One region of the Mechercharimyces sp. CAU 1602 genome, then DNA from elsewhere that is predicted to be linked to it. Evidence: a T-box and tRNA genes for the amino acid it is inferred to sense, from the RefSeq annotation. Region 1 holds a T-box; the other holds one or more tRNA genes.
What was found. The T-box of region 1 lies ahead of metG (methionine--tRNA ligase). A T-box ahead of a tRNA ligase gene usually reads a tRNA of that ligase, here a tRNA-Met.

Region 1 (10,018 bases):
AAACGTGACCACCACTAACGACTGCCTGTGAGTAAGGTCCAATCGCCTGTGGGGCTGCGGTCGTTTTAACCACTTTCACTCCATCCACCCGCCTTCATCATCAAGAATGGTGCCTGTTGCCACCTCAACATCACCTGCTTGTTCGTCAATCGTCGTTATTTTCATCAGTGAAGCTATCCCACTTACTAAGCGCCCCTCTACTTCGGACTCTACCATCACACCTGTACCTACGACTTCGGCACGGAATTCTTTCATCAGGTCGATCAAGCCCCGAAAGGTCCCGCCTGCTTTCATAAAGTCATCAATCACGATGACACGTGCACCTTCCGCCAAGCTACGGCGAGATAAGGACAGAGTACGAATATCTTTGCGTGAACCTGAGATTGTATTGATGGTCACAACCGATCCTTCTGTTACACGGTGGCCCTTTCGCACTACAACCACTGGTATCCCTAGATTGGAGGCGACTGCATGCGCTAGTGGAATTCCCTTCGTCTCTACTGTTACCACAACATCGGCTTGACGATCTGCAAATACAGTCGCCCAAATCCAGCCTAACTGAGATAAAGCAGTCGGGTCACCCAAAAAATCAGACAAATACAAATAACCTCCAGGTAAGAGACGCTCTGGATCGGCTAAACGCTGACACATACTCTGTATCCACTTTTCTGCTTGCTCCCGCTTCATACGGGGAATAAAGCGTACTCCTCCTGTCGCCCCAGCAACTGTCTGCAATTCTCCCATTCCTTCTGTTCGAAACGTCTCTTGAATAATCGCTAAATCTTCACTAATGGATGATTTAGCAGCTTGATACGTTTGCGCAAACTCTCCTAACGGAATGAGGGAATGCGGACGCTGAATCAATTGATAGGTCATATCGACCAGCCTTGCGCTCCGCTTCCACTTCATTTTTCACTTGACCTCCAAAATCCGAATGTAATGTCAAAAATATATCACTTTGTTCGGTTTTGATCAAGCTGACCCAGCATCCGCACCATATAGACATGACGACAAAATCCACGCAATCCATTGACGATCCTGCGAGCTCTCGCCTCTTGTCGTACCAACCCAAAAACGGTTGGTCCGCTCCCAGACATGAGTACTCCTTCTGCACCAAATTCTTTCATCTTATCCTTGATGCGCCCTACAGTCGGGTATGACTTTAACGTGACATCTTCTAACACATTACCCAATGAAGCGCAGATTCCAGAAAAGTCTCCCTGCTCCAACGCCGCTACCATCGCTTTTGTATCAGGACTATTATCGGGAGAAACCTGCTCAAACTTTTGGAATACTTCTGCAGTAGATACTCCATGTTCTGGTTTTGCTAAAACAACCCAGCAAGCAGGTGGTGAGGAAATCGGCATTAAACGTTCTCCACGACCACGCACGAGCGCTGTTCCAGCATGAACACAGTAAGGGACGTCTGACCCAATCTGAGCACCTAATTCAACCAATTCATCTAAAGTAAGTCCTAAATTCCACAACTTATTTAATCCGATCAACGTAGCTGCGGCATCGCTACTCCCACCCGCTAAACCTGCAGCAACGGGGATATGCTTATGAATAGTAATAAATACACCTGGCTTCACATCGTAATTTTCTTTTAGGAGGGCTGCTGCACGATAAGCTAAATTACGTTCATCTTGCGGCACAAATCCTGAAGTACTACGGAGGCGAACAGAGGGCTGGGATGTGGATACTAAATCAATCCGATCAGCTAAGTCGATTGATGTCATAACCATTTCCAACTCATGGTAACCATCATCCCGTTTATGTAACACATCTAACGTTAGATTTATTTTAGCCGGAGCTTTAACCGATATCTCCATCTCAAGGATCCCCCCCATCCGTCATAATTTCATTAAAACTAGCCCTTCTATTGTATCATGTTCTACTACAAATAAAAACTTAAGTAAGAAGGACTTAGAAGGGGTTCCCTTCTAAGTCCTCGCTCCGCAGATTAATGGTTAGTGCTGTGAATGCTGCAACCGTTCCTCAGCTAGCTGGATCGCTCGCTTTACCATATTGCCGGCATCACGTGCTTTAATCCCGCCCCAACCCTCTTGTTGGACGACATCATAAAACCCCAATTCTTTGGCTAATTCTACCTTCAAAGCCTCGGACATAACTCCTCTACTTCGTGCCAAAGAACCATCTCCTCCTTGATCTGCGGAACTACCCTTAGTATGTGTTAGAACAAAAAAAAGAACACTATAAAGTGTTCTTATTGGGTCGTCTTTATATATTTAACAGGCAGTCTCTCTTCCGCTTGTAAAACGGTCAGTTCAACGGACTCTGTTAAAATGTCTGCATAACTATAAGACACGCGCTCAAAAGCATGCTGAGCCTCATCTAGTTTAACGATGAAAACAGAAGGATAGGTTTCCTCTAGGATTCCCGTCCGTTCAATGGTCTTTCTGCGACCACTATTTGCTTTCAGGTGGATCTTCTTGCCGATGTAATGATCCAAGGTATGTTTGATCTCGGATAGCGCATTTTTGCCCATTGATCGACCACCTCACTCATATCGTAACAATTGTACCATGTAGGTAGTCATTTGTCAAACAAACCAAGATTATAACAAGGGGACAAAGATCTTGTCAACGGTTTTACTAAATTTGTCGAGCAAACCTGATGCTTGCCTATGTTTATTACTTATTTGGTAAATCTATCCGCAACAGCGCTAGCAGCGTATGCTTCTGGCTTAATTTTTGCTGTATACCCTACCGCTGTCACCCATCCTACGACATCTTGGATCAACTTTCTCGTCGGACCACGCTGACCCACATCCAAATGAATTTCTACAGGCCAATCCATCGAAAGCTGAAGTAACCCTTTTTCTTTTAATTGCTCTAAACACTCTAAGCTAAGCTCTGTCTCACGATATATCCGATAACGCAAATCCCTCACAGGTTGGTTGCGAAAACGTCTATAGTAAAATGAGGCGCCCTTGCCCACGCGGTGAATGATAATGGCTGTGACAAAGGTGGTTCCTTGTTGATTGGTTTGCGAGTCTGTTCCGATAACAACTTTATACTCTGCCGCTTGATCACTTGCTAGAAAAGCGCCAATATCCTCTACCAACTCGTCCAATGCGAATTTTCCCTTACGGGGGTGCACAAATTCCATTTGCTTCCCTCCAATGGAATGGTTCCTACCTTTCATGCAAATCATACACCTGCGAAGCAACGAAGCCTCATCTAACTTTACATAGATTCGACATCACATGTAACGATCCCTTCGACAAAAAGAAAAAGATATCTACATGCCAAAATCAGCAAGAGCGTCCGTCAAGCGCGCAAACTCAGCTAATGAGCATGTTTCTCCACGACGGTTAGGTTCTATTCCTGCCTGCTCAAGCGCAGACCTTACATCCTCTTTCGACATTTTTTTCGGAAGAGAAGTAGAAATGCTATTTAACAATGTCTTACGACGTTTAGCAAAGGCAGCTCGTACCACCTGGAAGAATAAAGATTCGTCTATCACGTCCACTGCTGGTTTCCCTCTAACTTCCAACTGAATAACAGCAGAATCCACATCCGGCCGCGGTACAAACACGTGATTCGGTACTTTGGTCACCCAATGCGGGATAGCATAATATTGGACAGCAATGGATAACATACCATAATCCTTCCCACCTGGATCTGCCATTATTCGTTCTGCTACCTCTTTTTGAATCATAATTACAATCCGCTCTAGTGGAAGTCCTCCCTCCAGCAGGCGCATAATCAAAGGGGAGGTAATGTAGTAGGGAAGATTGGCAACTACACAATAGCGCTCTGCTGAAGCCATATGTTCCTTTACGATCGATTGCAAATCGAGTTGCAAGGCATCCCCCTCGACAATATGAACATGCCCTGTGGTAGCGAATTGATCCTCTAATACCGGAATTAGACGGGAATCCGTTTCAATCGCTGTTACCCAACCCGCCTCTTCTGCAATGCGTTCTGTCAAAGCTCCGATACCAGGTCCTATTTCAAGTACACCTGTCTGACGATCAAGAGAAGCCGCCTCCACAATCCGATCGAGCACCCAATCTTCTGTGATGAAATTTTGTCCTAAACTTCTCTTTAAACGGAGATTGTGCTTTTTTAATAGTTCGCGCGTGCGCCTTGTGACCGTTCTTTCTTCCATTCTATTCAACCTTCCCTCACTTGATGTAGGGCTTGCGCCCACTCATCCCTCTGTATACGAAATAAATGCAATCGCCGATAAAACTGTTTGGCATTGCCATATCCGATTCCTAATAACTGTCCCATCTTCTCTCTCAATTGCCGCGCTTCCGCTCCACCCACCATTCCAGCATCGATAAACTCAGCCCAAGTAATATCCGAATTGGGCAAAGTGGTATCCAGCTCTGACCTCACATCCTGTAACGCCGCACGTATCGCCGTAGGGCTGGCGTGCTCCACCCCAATCTTTCCTTTTCCACGCGCCTGATTCCTTGGTAAAAATGCATGCTTACACCCAGGAACTTTATCGGCCAGGATACGGCGAATTCGTTCCCCGGCCCCATCAGGATCGGTAAAAAGAATCACACCTCGCGTCTTCTGTGCCTTCTTCACTCGGGCAATCACTTCCTCACCTAGCGCCGAACCCCTCGTTTCAATGGTATCCGCACAAACAGCTCGCTCGATAGCGACGCGGTCATTCATCCCTTCTACCACAATTACTTCTTCAACCTTCATCATTTGATCCATCATCGTCCCCACTTTGTTTACGATCAGCTTCTCTTACGAGAGCCGAAATAGACGGCAAGCATTCTCGTACGTCGCTTGCTGAAGTTGTTCTACACTCAGTCCACGAATTTCGGCAATGGCTTCCGCGACTAATCCAACATAAGCAGATTCGTTTCGCTTTCCGCGAAAAGGATGGGGAGCAAGGTAAGGGCAATCCGTCTCCACCACCAGGCGGTCGAGTGGAACCATAGCTGCAATCTCTTTCGGGAGGGTAGCGTTTTTAAAAGTAACAGGTCCCCCTAACCCAATATAAAAGTTAAGTTCGAGGCATTGTTTAGCGATCGTTTGATCACCACCAAAACAGTGCATCACCCCTCCTACCTCATCTGCTTTTTCCTCACGCAAGATGCGCACCACATCTTCATGCGCATCGCGATCATGAATAATAATCGGCAGATCTACTTCCTTTGCTAAACGGATCTGTTTTCGAAATAGTTCCTCTTGTACAGCCCGTGGAACAGTATCCCAATAGTAGTCCAATCCCATCTCCCCTATGGCGACCACCTTAGGATGATCTGCCAAGGAAGCGATCCAGCGCAAATCTTCGTCAGTACAGTTGGCTGCATCCACAGGATGCCAACCAACTGCTGCATAAATAAACTCATATGTTTCTGCCAACTCGAGGGTGGGCGGAATTGTTTCACGATTAAAACCCACATTGACGATGCGCGCAACCCCCTTCTCTTCATGAGCGCGTCTGATCGTTTCCTCACGATCCTCAGCAAACTTCTCATCATTCAGATGGGCATGACTATCAAATAACATCGCCCGTTTCCTCCCTTCATTTTGACTTCTCTCTCTACATTACTTTACAACGGTACCGCTCGGAATCTCTCCGCTGACAGTCGCCAACTTCAACTTGCCATCCGCCTTAGCCGCCAATACCATTCCTTCGGAGCGAACACCGCGAAGTTTGACAGGTTTCAAATTGGTTACACATAACACCTTCTGCCCGATCAGTTCAGTCGGTGTATAATACTCGGCTATTCCGGAAACCACTTGTCTCTCATCTGTTCCTAGATCCAACTTCAGCACTAACAAGCGATCTGCCCCTTTAACTGGTTCAGCCTCCATTACTTCTGCTACACGCATCTCCACTTGGCTAAACTGGTCAAAGGTAATATATCCTACCCCTTCTTCATTTGTTGATACCTGCTGCTGCTTTTGCTGTTGTTCCTGTTTGTTTCCTGGTGAATCCACTTCTTTTTGTCCCATCTGTTCTGCAATCCACTTCACTTCGTCTTCTACATCCAATCGCGGAAAAATGGGCTCTCCTTTATTTGTTTTCGTCCCTGCAGGCAGTCCACCATATGACCCTAAGCTTATCCAACTCGTCGCAGTTGTTCCGCTGGCTAGTCCTAATTGTTCCCATATTTTTGCTGGAGTGCGGGTAAGGAATGGTTGAATTAGCACACTTGCAATACGTAAGTTTTCTAATAAGTGATACAGAACAGAGCCGAGCACTTCTTTCTTGTCTTCATCTTTTGCCAACACCCACGGCATTGTTTTCTCGATATAACGGTTTGTACCACGTACCATTTCCCATATAGATGTAAGAGCTACAGAAAACTTCATTTCCTCTAAAGCTGTTTCCACTTTGGCTACCGTCGCTTGCGCCAACTCCTCAAGTTCTTTGTCATGCTCCGTCGCTTGTGGTAAATAGGCAGGAACCACTCCATCATTATATTTTTGCACCATTGTCAGGGTTCGATGTAATAAGTTGCCCAGATCATTAGCCAAATCAGCATTTACCCGTTCTACAAACGCTTCTGGGGTAAACGTTCCATCCGAACCAAAAGGAATCTCCCGCAGTAAGTAGTACCGTAGCGCATCCAGGCCAAAATGATCAATCAATGGTACTGGATCGACCACATTCCCTTTCGATTTAGACATTTTCCCACCCTTTAGTTGAAGAAAACCATGGGCAAAGATCTTCTGCGGTAGTGGCAGATCAAGTGCCATCAACATGATGGGCCAATAGATCGTATGGAAGCGGACAATCTCTTTTCCTACCAGATGAACATTAGCAGGCCAATACTTCTGAAATTTCTCCTTCTTCTCCACATCCTCAGCTGAATAACCAATCGCTGAAATATAGTTAGTCAACGCATCAATCCACACATACATCACATGCTTTGGATCATTTGGCACGGGAATCCCCCACTCAAACGTCGTGCGAGATATACATAGATCCTCTAGTCCAGGCTCAATAAAGTTGCGGATCATTTCATTCTTGCGTGATTCGGGCTGAATAAAATCAGGATGCTGTTTATAGTGTGCCAGTAAGCGATCCACATACTTGTTCATGCGGAAAAAGTAACTTTGCTCCCGCACTTTTTCAACTTCACGCCCACAATCAGGACAGTTTCCGTCTACTAGCTGTCGTTCAGTCCAAAATGATTCGCACGGCGTGCAATACAGTCCCTCATATTCGCTGAGGTAGATATCTCCTTGATCTAATAGTTTCTGAAATATTTTTTGTACAACCACCCGATGTCGATCTTGCGTTGTACGGATAAAATCATCGTATGAGATATCAAGTTTCTCCCATAGGGATCTGATCCCCGCTACAATCTCATCAACAAACTGTTGAGGGGCCAGTCCCTTTTCCCTCGCCCGCCGCTCAATCTTTTGTCCGTGCTCATCCGTCCCGGTTAAATACATCACATCATATCCACGCAACCTTTTATAGCGTGCCATCGCATCACCCGCCACCGTTGTATAGGCATGGCCGATATGCAAATTATCGCTCGGATAATAGATCGGAGTTGTAATATAGAAGCTTTTCTTTTCATTCATTTTTCGTTTCTCTCCTTTCGAAAATCAAAAAAACCCCTTGCCAATGGGGCGAGAGGTTGACTCGCGGTACCACCCAATTTCGACATCCCTCTTCACAGAGGTGTCCTCCACCAGTGTCCACACTGACCTGATAACGCTAGGTAGCGTTTATCTTTACTCACCCTAACTCATAAGGCTTCAAGATAAATCTCAGGGGCCATATTCACCATATGTCCCTATACCGGTTCGCACCCAAACCCGGCTCTCTGCTCATAGCAAGACATATCGCTACTCTTCCCCGTCAGCAATCAAATAGATTATTTCCCAGGAAACTATCCTTAGAAACTTTTCGGTTTGTCTATCATTATACCCAACTCGTACAAGAAACCACAAGTAAAAAGGGGAAAGTTCCCCCATCTTACTCTTTGCGATCATAGCGAGTCGCTAATGGTGATGAAATCTTCGTTAACCGCCCATTGTTCACCATCTTTTCTAGCTCATCTTTTAAGCGTGATACTTCCCAAGACAAGCCACACTCTCGATTAACATGTTGTGATACAGCCAGTAAGTCCGTATCAAAAATAGGCAACTTCTGTGCTATCGCATCCAGGACACTCTCATCTTCCTTCTCTTTGAGAGCGAACAACTCATCAAACGGATTGCTCTGATGAGGGCTATCAGAAAAAGCAGCCCGGATACGAATAAATAGGGTACGCCCAAAGATCGCTGAAGAGACAAACGCATCACCCGAACGTAAGTAAGGAAGACGCTTCCCCTCTTCGGGAGTTAAGTCTGTTTCTTCTCTCAGTGTAGCGATATCAGTGCCCCGCACGGTACGAAAAACAAACTTCGTATTAAGCTGTGCTGTAATCGTCTCATCCAATAACGTGGGCCGCTGTGTTGCCAATACAAGAAAAACGCCGTATTTCCTTCCCTCTTGTGCGATCTCTTTCATAATCGATTTAGCAGGTGAATCAAATCCCTTGGGTGCAAAGTTGTGTGCTTCATCGGTTACCGTGAGAAAGGGTGGGAAAAATGAACCTTCATCCCCATTAAGACGCGCATCTTGATATTCACGACGCTTACGGTATAGTGTTCCCATCACATAAGTGGAGAAAACTTGAATAATCCAAGTCGCTCCCTGCACAACGACTAACTTCCCTTGAGTTAATGCTTGCTCAATCACACGAATATCCTGTTGGAAGAGACCCGCTTTATCCAGACGCTTCAAGCGCCATAGTACCCCTTTTACTGACGAGGGGGGAAGGCTGTTATAGCGATTAAACAGTTCCTTCAATTCCTTTACTTGCTCCACTCCAGCTGGCGTAATATCATCCGCTTTCAACCTTTTATCCAGTCCCTTCCCTTCTTCCAACGCTTGCGCTACGTTTTGGAGGCGATCGTGGAAAGAATGAAAAGAGTCACGGCGACGATGAAGTGTCTGGGCCACGTTAACCATGGACTCGGTCAAATGGCCTCCTGCCGCTCCTAATAGATCCGTCACATCACGTGTAGTCAGGGCTGAGAAATCAATCCCCACATGCTTTCCCACCTCTACGGCCGTCCACTTCCCAGCAAAAGATGGCGCTTTCTCTTTTAATGCTTCACTCACTTGTGCAAACGACATTTCAAAATGAGGATCAAAGACAAGAGTGGGAATCGTCAACTTCATCATCTCTTCTAACATCACCCTGAGCCCAAATGATTTACCAGAGCCCGACCCTCCAAAGATACCGATATGAGGATATTGCTGCATTGCCCTAATATCTAGGATAAAAGGTACCCCCGCTTGTTTTCTCATCCCACTTTCCTCTAACAGATACACATGATCTCGCAAAGATGAGTCCAGCGTAGCAGCCAATGTACCCGTGCTTTGAATCTCACCTAGCACCCCACCTGCTTGCGGTTCCACTTTAACCAGGAGGTGACGAACCTCATCAAAGTGGGGAGCACGCACTTGGCATCCAGTACGTACTGGATGTGGTGCCTCCACAAACAGACGCATCTTTGCCATATTAATCTCATCTGATCCAATATCATATCCAATCTGTTCGAGTGACTGTATCACTTGAGCATCAACCATAGAACGATCTAGCCCCATCGGAATGAACCGATTATAAGACATCGTCTCAACCACTTCCCCCTGTGGATTGCCTAGTACATCATCCTGGAGGACAAGGATCTCATTAATACGAAACTTACGATCTCGGGAAACAATATATACTTCTTGTTGCGTTGTCACGCCCACTACTTGCATGATGCTACCCCCTCTACCTTATACTTCTATATGAAAGCTTCAGTTTAGATCACTCGATCAGCGCGTTTAGACAAAAACAGACGATGGCGCAGAGCAGGGTCAATATACTGCTCAATCATGGCGTGTAGTAGTTGATTGGTCACCCTTACTTCACTATCTACAATATCTAGCCATAGCGGAATCCCTCTCCCCTGTTCCGGGGTTAATGTGTAGAGTAAATCCATCAACTCCTGTTGTTGTG
Region 2 (10,018 bases), on a different contig from region 1:
GCGAGGGTTTCTCCCGTTAAGATTCGACTAAGCATGGTGCTATCCATGGTGATTCCTCCTTTGTGCCAGACACAGTCTGATATGTGATGGATGCAGTGAATCCATTTGTCCAGGTATTGTTTTATATCGTTATCATAGCGGAAACAGGGGAGAAGGATACTTATATGTGATTCTTTTCACAAAAGCATCACGCCGTGTTCACAGCCTCCTCACAAGCTGATCACACAATTGCAATAGAGTGTTGGAGTTTGTGATACCTTTTCTCTTTTCGACACAAGCTAACGAAGAGAAGAGGTAGGTGGATGCGGATGAAAATGTATATTGGTGTCTTTATGACCTGTGTCGTTATGTTGCTATCGGTTTCGTCTTCTATGTCGGTACATGTACCCTCCTCTGTGGTTTCTCTCTTACAGGAAGAAGGAACGACCGAGTTAGTCATGGAATGGAAGGGTCAGCGTTGGAAATTGGATCTCGCTCAGATCGGCTATGATGGTATTGATCCGATGAGCATAGATCGACGTGCTTTTTATGAATGGCTGCGAGTATTGGAGTTGCAAGTAAATCGTCTACCGCAGAATGCCTATTTTAGGGATCACAAAATTAAGCCCCATCGTAATGGCATTCAGATAGATCGAAATCAAATTGACGATTGGTTGGAGATGATTCATCTCTATCTACACCAACCGCAACCCCTACCCATTATTCAGATTCCCCCAGCGATTACGACTGAAACTTTGCGAAAAATCAAAGGGAAAAAATTGGGGTCGTATATGACTCGATTTAATCCTTCTAATCAGAACCGAGCCCATAATATTATGTTATCAGTGGAAGCATTGGATCATCGTGTTGTAGATGTTGGAGAGTATTTTTCTTTTAATGAAGTGGTGGGAGAGCGAACTGTGGAACGTGGCTATCGTCAAGCGCCTGTTATTGTGCGGGGGGAATATTCTGAGGGGATAGGTGGGGGGATTTGTCAGACTTCCTCGACACTGTTTAATGCAGTTGATGGGGCGGGCTTACGTATTGTCCAGCGGGTAAGTCATAGTAAGGAAGTAACCTATGTACCTGTTAAACGAGACGCTACGGTTTCCTGGGGTGGCCCCGATTTTCAATTTCAAAACCAGTTGAACCGCCCCGTATTAATTGTTGCTAAGGTAAGTCATGGTTGGCTTACGATTATGGTATATGGAACTGAAGAGATTGCACATCAGACGCGTGAGGTTCCACGTGCTCCAGAAAAAGAACCTCGGACACAACCTGCTCCTGCAAGAGTGGATTAAGTAAGTATTAGGGATTAATCATTCCAACTTAGGGAGTTTTTTAGTGAGGTCGAAATTGGGAATGATGGGGCTCGATTTGGTTTTATATTCCAAAAGCATGTTATTCACGATGATCTTCTGGATCATTTGCTCCTTCTCTGGTATAATTGTAGGCATCATTGTGCTTATTTGTTTAACACAAAGGAGGCGTTGGATGAAGAAGGGTCTCATCATAACGTTAAGTGTTGTTGCGTTGCTCATCGTATCCGTTGTAGTGACGGCATATTCGATGAAAGCAGATGTAGCGGTTGCCTTTAGTGACAAGAAAGAGGATGTAGAGGTAACCGTGTTGGGCGGAACTGTAGAAGAGGCTTTAGAGAAGAGTGGATATAATCTCAAAGAGATTAAAGATAAATATGAATCCAATATAGCATGGGATGAACCGGTGAAGAACGGCATGAAGATTTCGTTAACTTGTCGCTGTGAAGTTAATCTCCAAGTGGGAGATGACGATCTGGGCACTGTAGAGACGAGTGTGAGGACAGTAGGCGACTTGTTGAAGGAGCAAGAAGTGGAATTAGGAAAATGGGATCAAGTAAATCACCCCTTAGAGCAGACGATTACCGATGGTATGGAAGTCTCGGTCGATCGAATTGAAAAGAAAGTGAAAAAAGAAGTAAAAACGATCGATTATAAAGTAAAGAAAAAAGATGATGATGATCTTGCTAAAGGGGAAGAGAAAGTTGTTCGTGCAGGTAAAGAAGGTAAGAAAATTTATGAAGTTTCCATGATTTACAAAAATGGAAAATTAGTTGAATCTGAAACGGGAAAGCGGCTGGTTAAAGAGATTGCCGCTGTTGATAAGGAAGTAACGGTGGGAACGAAGGAGATCGTTGAGGTTGCTTCGGGTTCGATTGAAGGGTTAGAGTATAGCAAAGTGATTGAAGGTGAAGCGACTGGGTACACGGCTACTGGTAACCGCACAGCGACGGGAACCGTGCCGAAACGTGGAACGATTGCTGTCGATCCTAGCGTGATTCCATTAGGAACGAAACTTTATATTCCCGGTTATGGTTATGGTGTTGCTGAAGATACGGGTGGTGCAGTTAATGGAAACATTATTGATTTGTTTTTTACCTCGCGTAGCGAAGCATTGCAGTGGGGCAGACGTGGCGTCACTATTTATGTCCTCAAGTAGTTACAGCATTGATGCTGTAACTTTTTTTTGTAAATAAAGGCGAACATTTATTGAAAGATTTCGTTTATCAGTATAAAATGTGTGGACAAGGACTTTTTGTTTGGATTTTTGTCGAATCTATCTTTCTTGTATACTGGAACCAATGATGTCCTAGATACGAGGTGTATACCATGCCGGGCCGTAATGATCCGTGCTCCTGCGGTAGTGGGAGGAAATATAAGAAATGTTGTGAGCGAGTGGTGGCGATTAAGGCAGCAGAGAGTGCGCGTGATGTACGGGAAGGAAAGCAGAAGTCGGGATTACTAAATGATTTGTATGGTTGGTATGAAAAACAGCTGCTGAAGAGGAACATAGACGAATGGACTGATTTATTTAAACGAGAGATGGGCTTATCACTTCATGCGCCTCTCCCGGAGAGTCTTTATTTTGCCTACCACTATTGGATGATTTTCGACACGCCTTGCTTTGCAGGCAGACGTCCAGTTCAGTGCTGGGCTGAATCGTTTATACCGCAAAAATGGGACAAACCCGTGGTAGAAGATCTCTGTTCTGTTCACCTCACGTACTATGAAGTGATGCAGGTACAAGGAAGCCGCGTGCGCCTCTATGCTCCTTTGTCGCAGGATTATTATACAGTGTATGTGGCTGAACCTTTGCAGGAAGAAATGCTTGTGTTTGCTCGTCTTTCTCGTTTAGGTAATCGCTATCAGATGATTGGTCCCTATACATTATTTAGATCAAGTTTAAAGGAGGAGATTCTCTTGCACATACGAAAAAATGCAGAACGTAGCGGAGAATCAGAATCCACTTATTGGGAGAGGCATCGACTTCAAGTAGTAGGGTGGTCGCTCCAACGTGCGCAGGAACGGGGACGAGAAGAGCGTGAGAATAAAGAATCCACTTTAATTTCTTCTCCCTCAACACAGGAGCAACGACGTTTGCTCTCGCCGCCTCTTGCTAGTGAGACGGGCCTTTCAGATGGAATAGCGGAACAGCTGAGTCGTTTCTACTCAGAGTACGTCTCCACATTGCAAGAGCGAACACGCAATCTATACCAACAAACATTGGATTGGCTATGTGAGTACATCTCCTCCTATTTCGGACTCTCTTTTCACTGGAATTCTTTAGATGAAAAGGCACTCCTTCATTTCCTCGCTGTATGGTACCCACAAGTAGGTCCGAAAAGCGCTGTACGAGCGAAGATTTTTCTCAATACGCTTAAACAATTATTTCGCTGGTTAGACCAAGTAAAGATAGGTCCTGTCTATACGCATTTCCGTCCTTTATATCATGTTTTGATCGGGGCGCTGCCCGCTGCTTTCGAGGCAAAGAATTGGATGATCGAGGAAAGTGTTGGCACAGATCCTGTCTCATCTGCTGAAGAGAATCGTGCGGGGATATTTCGTGTCGATGTTACGGCTACTGGACCAGTGGCTTGGATCGATGGCAAGATGGCACCAGTTAAAAGTAAAGGTTTACCTTCACCGTGCGTGGAGATGGATTTCTGGGTACAGGGAGTACTTAGAGTTGTTAAAGGGCAAGTGGAGTTTGAGCGATTAGAGCGGGTTTATCCCATGATGGCAGAAGAGAGTGCGTCACAGGAGCAATTGAAGAAGGAGAGTTGGAGTAGGTAGATATTTCTTGTTGGTGTACTGATGGAGATCACTAACTTGAGATATACTATGAGGGCACTCAACAAATAGGCGAGGAGGCGCTCTCATTGCTCCGCTTTCTACAAAAATTTGCGCGGAATATGAACATGGGTGACGATGATAAACAGGCCGGTAGCACTCCAGGTGATGATCGGAATTTGGAGAAACTCATGAATGAATTTGGCGAGGAATTTTTGCAAAAGGAAGGGAAAGACTCGAAAGGGTCTGATGCGAGTAAGGAGCAAATCGGAAAGATGCTAGAAGAAGAGTTGAAAAAATTGACCTGATGTTGAGTGTAAGAGCACCCCTAATTAGGGGTGCTCTGTTTTTATCTTTTACAACTTTTTGCGCATGCGGATGTGTTCGATCCCTGCGTCCATGAAGGTATCCCCTTCGGCTTGGTAGCCGGCACGTTCATAAAATCCCTGGGCTTGTACTTGGGCATTTAAGATGATGCCAGTTGCTTGTTTCTCTTTAGCATGCTCCTCCATCTTTTGGAGGAGCTTCATTCCGATTCCGCCTTTACGGTATTCTTTGAGTACAGCGATACGCTCCGCTTTGGCTGTGTTTTCATCTATGAAGCGGATTCGGCTGGTGGCAACATGTTTTTCGTCAGGGGTGATGATGAGAAAGTGGGTCGCATCCTCTTCGTGATGATCTATCTCCTCGTCGGCAGGGACATGTTGTTCTTCCACAAAGACAATTTTACGAATATAAAAAGCCTGCTCGATTTGTTGGCGCGATTTGGCTGTAATGACTTTTAGGTTCACGGGATTTTTTCTCCTTTTATTCCTTATGTCCATTTAAAATAAAGCTTTGGTATAAGCACCACGATTGATTTTCCAACTGGTAGAGAAGATGAAAGCGATCAATCTTGGTTTCAATACTTATGTTAGTCATTCTGAGACTTCCGTACACATCGAGAAGCTCATCTTCAGAAAGCTTTTGTCCGATTGTGATATGGGGGATAAAAGCGTAGGTCTCAGGGTGGCTGAGCGGACCCTCATTGATCAGATCGTGTAGTTGGATAATATCAGCCCCGTCGTACATGGAGACGTATATCGTATTGCTGTTGGGATGAAAGGTGCCGATTTTGTTGAGGAAGATGGTGAAGGGAGCTGTCCTTTCAGCTACTTTTTCTAAATGCTGTACAATATTGGTGATCGTCTCCTCTTGATTCCCTGTTTCCTCCTCGAGCGTGAACGCTTCTTTTAACGTGATATGTGGTGGGATGAGACCGTAATGGGGATCATATCGTTTCCGATATGAGTTGGCAATGTCTTGTACTTTTTTTTCAGGGAATATCGCTACTCCATATTTCATGAAAATCGCCTCCTTCTAGTAAATGAAAGATGATATGACTTTAGACACCCATCTGAGCGTATGATAGTGAGCTAGCGATAGTTTTGCTTTTCTGTGTGGTGTTGGAAATAAGAATGGTTGCCAGGTGGAGGGTTGATTTCTATATTATGCCCCACAGAGTGTAAATAAAGGTCTTTGGCAGAAATTATAGCAAAAAAACGCTTCATTTGCGAGGGATGGAGAGAGCGATTATCAAAAAAGAGCAGCGTCAAAGCTGCTCATGTTCGAGGAGGGAACATCTGTCCAATGGCAGGTACAGATGGTCTTTGGCAAACGATTGTTTCGTTTGCTGATCTATAGTATGCGAAACGTAGAAGAACTGGTATCCGCTCATGAATGAAATATGCGTTTATCCTGCAGTTTTATATAAAATATTCGAGTGAACCCTTGCGCATTTTTTTTGTATGTAGTATAGTATTAATTGTCGCTGATAAACATGCTTCGCTTTTAGAGGCGAAATATTGACGCGGGATAGAGCAGTTGGTAGCTCGTCGGGCTCATAATCCGGAGGTCGCAGGTTCAAGTCCTGCTCCCGCAACCACATATCATATCAGATTGATTATCGCACATACATTGACGCGGGATAGAGCAGTTGGTAGCTCGTCGGGCTCATAATCCGGAGGTCGCAGGTTCAAGTCCTGCTCCCGCAACCACATATCATCTCAGATTTGATTATCGCACATACATTGACGCGGGGTAGAGCAGTTGGTAGCTCGTCGGGCTCATAACCCGGAGGTCGCAGGTTCAAGTCCTGCCCCCGCAACCAAATAATGCGGAGCTGTGGTGTAGGGGTTAACATGCCTGCCTGTCACGCAGGAGATCGCGGGTTCGAATCCCGTCAGCTCCGCCATGTTATTTAAAGATATATATGGTACAGTGAATTAAGTGACTGCTACGCATATTCGAGATCGTTAGCGCCCATCGTTACTTTATCTTTTGCAACCAAATAATGGAGCTGTGGTGTAGGGGTTAACATGCCTGCCTGTCACGCAGGAGATCGCGGGTTCGAATCCCGTCAGCTCCGCCACTTTACTTAAGGGCCTATAGCTCAGTTGGTAGAGCAGTCGGCTCATAACCGATAGGTCACAGGTTCGAGTCCTGTTGGGCCCACCAGTCGTTGTATAAGATAACGTAAGGGCAGTTAGCTCAGGGGGAGAGCGCTTCCTTGACACGGAAGAGGTCGTTGGTTCGATTCCAATACTGCCCACCAGATGCAATCTTTGTTATACTTTATGGAGTATGTAGCAAGGAGAAATATAAAAGTTTCTAACATTTTTCTAGCGCAGAAAAATGTTTTTTTAATTTGATCAGCAGTGATGTTAGACGATTTGCTCATCTGTTGCTGAAACAATGTAATTTTCAACAGATGAGCAAATGAACCAATAAAAATATCTAATCGCTGTGTTTAGACGGATGGCATGATGAAATCTACCTTTATGACAGCGTTTAATAGATCTGTTCAAAAGGGGTTTTCAACTAATTGCTCATCTGTTGTAATCTTTAGTAAGCTTACAGAAAAGATAATCTTATAGAAATCCTTATATAAAGTCACTTTAAAGAAGCAGAAGCAAAATTAACAGAGAACCTTTCACACCATATAGAGACGGAACGAAATTTATCCAGGTCTACATGATCCGGTATTTCATAGTTCTGATCACCTTTATTTCCTTTCATTTTACCGAGCGAGATGTAGTTATCTTTCGAGATATCCGTACTCTTTTTGATTTCGGGGAGTGCAACAAGATAGATTTTGACATCAGGCCCATTATCGGTTTCGAACTGTGTAAACCGTAACATACGTTTACCATTAGCCAATTGATATATGGTAGCCTTTCCTTTTCCATCATGAGAACGGTCCCCTTTTTGGAAGTTACCTTGGTAGAGTATCTGAGGTTCTTCTGTCCTTTCATTTGGAGACGTTTGTGATGGTTGGGATTGAGGATGAGGGAACTCTTCATCTACTTGTTGATCCAAAATGAGTGTTTCGGGACGGAAGACCAGCCATAATCCGAGGAACGCGACCACTACAAGACCGCATAGAATCCACTTGTTTTTCGTCATCTTCACCATTCCTTCATCTCTTAGAGTGGAAACCATGATTTTCTCGTAGCCTGTTGCTTACTCAAAAGCGAGGAATAACGCAAGCATGAGCACCACTGAAAACATAAATAGCCTCGTATAAGTATCTTTCAACACACACAGAGGTCAACCATGGGATACAGACATCTTACTACATATAAATTTCAAAAGAATTTCTAATTGATTGCAAGCACCCATTAGAGTGCATAACTGTATATTGCTAACTTTAGCGAGTGCAGTGATCCTTAGATATGGTGTCCGCCGATTTTAGTTGTGTGATCTTTGAATAGACTTGCTTCTAAGAGTGAGTGAGCATAACACATGCTTTTTACTCCATAGCGCTGTTGGATCGAATCGATTGCTGTAGTTAGCTTTTTATATTTCTCATTATTTCCAAATAAATCTAGTTGGACGCCATTCTCTTCTCGCTGGAGATTGGATAACGTGATCCCGATTTGACGCACAGGTCGATGATTCCAATGGCGCTGGAACAGTATTTCGATGGCTTGATAAATCATGCGACCAATCTGGGTCGCTTCATCGAGGCTGAGGCTGCGGTGGATGGAGAAGTCGTTTCCGCGCAAGGCTAACGTGATTGTTCGTCCTAAGGAAGCTGCCAATCGTGCCCTTCGTGCTACATTTTCTGCTAACTCATAGAGGACGAGTAGAATATCTTTCGCCTCAATGTAATCGTAAGGGAGGGTAAACTGGTGGCCGATGGAGTGGTTGATATCTAGTGAATGCGGATCGACGGGACTCTGATCCATTCCATGTGCAGATTGATAAAGGACGCGACCAATAATACCGAAGCGATGTTCTAGTCGGGTTGGATCAGTATGAGCTAAGTCACCAATTGTGCGAATCCCCATCTTATTGAAGTGAAAATTCATGCGCGAACCCACCCCGAACAGCTTGTTGATGGGGAGTGGCCATATCTTCCTAGGAACCTGGTTAGCAGTGATTGAAGTGAGTCCATCTGGTTTTTCCATCTCAGCTGCCATTTTGGCGAGCAATTTGTTTGGTCCGATACCGATTGAACAGGAGACACCTAGCTCTGTGCGAATACGTTGCTTGATTTGATGAGCGACATGCTCTTTTTTTCCCAGCAATTTTTCACTACCCGTTAGTTCAAGGAACGCTTCATCAATGGAAAAGGGCTCAACCGAGGGAGAAAATTGTTGTAGAAGTTGAATAATCCGTGTAGAGACTTGAATATAGGTACCCATATGGGGAGGAACTAGTTGAGCAGTTGGGCAAAGGCTTTTAGCTTCATGAACGGGCATCGCTGTTTTTACGCCATAATGTTTAGCTTCATAAGAGGCGGCTAAAACGATGCCACGCCGTTTTTGAGGATCACCACAAACAATGAGCGGCTTTCCTTGGTACTGTGGATGTAGCGTTTGCTCTACACTGGCATAAAAAGCGTTCATGTCGGCAAGTAGGATAGTACGGTTATCTTCCATAGTGTTTCCTCCATGTATAGAACGTTTGTTCCTATTCTTATTATATGAACTGGAGGATAGAAAACAACAGGGAATATTTTCAATCTTGGAAGGATTGGACGCGTCCGTTAAATAACGTAAGTTTAGCCTGATGTAGAGTAGCTAAATAGCGACACAGTTCATTAGCCTTCCCTTTATCTCCGAAAGAAGCTGTCGAGGGAAGTAGTACATGAATCGTGCTAGTCCCACTCGGTTCCTCTTGCACTCCTATCATCAAGGTGCGATAGCGCGGTGGGGAAGTGCTCTTCAATAGAAGCCACTCGTCAGAATATTGATGATACATTTGGATTTTATAGGGGAAAGCTGCCTCTTCATAAGGCCAACTCAGTTGTTTACCAGTACGGGCTAACTTTTGCTGATATTCTATAAGCGTGTGATGTAGATCGGCTAACGATATGGTTTCTTGTAGGTGAATATAGGCGCAAGTTGTCATCAGATCCATCCCTTTCTATCTGAAATACCGAACTATTCACAGTATAGCATGAATGGTATCGGTAGATAAAGGAAGAGCGGGTATGATAAAAATAACCAATCCACTAGATTTAGAATGAATAAGTGTTCAAGTTTATGTGAATAAATGGAATGTAAATGCTGAGAATGATTTGAAATCAATGGAATAATGAAGGTTCGTTGGATGGAATCAGGAAATGCGTGTGAGATAGAATCTATAAAATATTATGATTTCACATTGTAAAAAGGTGGCTTCTATGATAAGATGAAGCCGACTGGATAAAGATGCGATGGGAGATGAACGGATGCATAAAGCGGATCTTTTGGACGAAGTCCGTGCTGACATCGGTCTTGCTTCCGATAAACTCGGTCAAGATATCGGAAGACTGTATCAGATAGCGGGAGAGATTATGTATCAGAAAGTGCCTGCTTATCAGTCCGTAGCAGTCTACCTGTCAAATAGGACTCAGTTTGAGTGCGTATTTCAGGAAGGGTATAGTCCCTATCCACCCGTTA

Region 2: it has a tRNA-Met gene. The T-box ahead of metG (methionine--tRNA ligase) is inferred to sense a tRNA for this amino acid. The anticodon was not compared.

Annotation. Positions count from the first base shown of each region.
Region 1 covers NZ_JANTPT010000003.1:8,064-18,081, reverse strand. Annotated here, with positions in the region: gene NXZ84_RS12560 (RidA family protein) at 1-88, opposite strand, end outside; gene purR (pur operon repressor) at 76-909, opposite strand; gene ispE (4-(cytidine 5'-diphospho)-2-C-methyl-D-erythritol kinase) at 954-1,832, opposite strand; gene NXZ84_RS12545 (alpha/beta-type small acid-soluble spore protein) at 1,971-2,150, opposite strand; gene veg (biofilm formation stimulator Veg) at 2,228-2,509, opposite strand; gene NXZ84_RS12535 (ribonuclease H-like YkuK family protein) at 2,659-3,132, opposite strand; gene rsmA (16S rRNA (adenine(1518)-N(6)/adenine(1519)-N(6))-dimethyltransferase RsmA) at 3,265-4,146, opposite strand; gene rnmV (ribonuclease M5) at 4,143-4,691, opposite strand; gene NXZ84_RS12520 (TatD family hydrolase) at 4,737-5,507, opposite strand; gene metG (methionine--tRNA ligase) at 5,547-7,541, opposite strand; T-box leader at 7,583-7,834, opposite strand; gene NXZ84_RS12510 (ATP-binding protein) at 7,939-9,777, opposite strand; gene NXZ84_RS12505 (DNA double-strand break repair nuclease NurA) at 9,822-10,018, opposite strand, start outside.
Region 2 covers NZ_JANTPT010000001.1:573,140-583,157, forward strand. Annotated here, with positions in the region: gene NXZ84_RS03065 (cytochrome ubiquinol oxidase subunit I) at 1-47, opposite strand, end outside; gene NXZ84_RS03070 (VanW family protein) at 303-1,280, shown strand; gene NXZ84_RS03075 (3D domain-containing protein) at 1,474-2,457, shown strand; gene NXZ84_RS03080 (SEC-C metal-binding domain-containing protein) at 2,628-4,091, shown strand; gene NXZ84_RS03085 (hypothetical protein) at 4,178-4,396, shown strand; gene NXZ84_RS03090 (GNAT family N-acetyltransferase) at 4,445-4,879, opposite strand; gene NXZ84_RS03095 (2'-5' RNA ligase family protein) at 4,896-5,432, opposite strand; tRNA gene NXZ84_RS03100 (tRNA-Met) at 5,937-6,012, shown strand; tRNA gene NXZ84_RS03105 (tRNA-Met) at 6,049-6,124, shown strand; tRNA gene NXZ84_RS03110 (tRNA-Met) at 6,162-6,237, shown strand; tRNA gene NXZ84_RS03115 (tRNA-Asp) at 6,246-6,321, shown strand; tRNA gene NXZ84_RS03120 (tRNA-Asp) at 6,423-6,498, shown strand; tRNA gene NXZ84_RS03125 (tRNA-Ile) at 6,509-6,584, shown strand; tRNA gene NXZ84_RS03130 (tRNA-Val) at 6,607-6,681, shown strand; gene NXZ84_RS03135 (DM13 domain-containing protein) at 7,020-7,541, opposite strand; gene dinB (DNA polymerase IV) at 7,796-9,013, opposite strand; gene NXZ84_RS03145 (DUF1885 family protein) at 9,093-9,494, opposite strand; gene NXZ84_RS03150 (hypothetical protein) at 9,808-10,018, shown strand, end outside.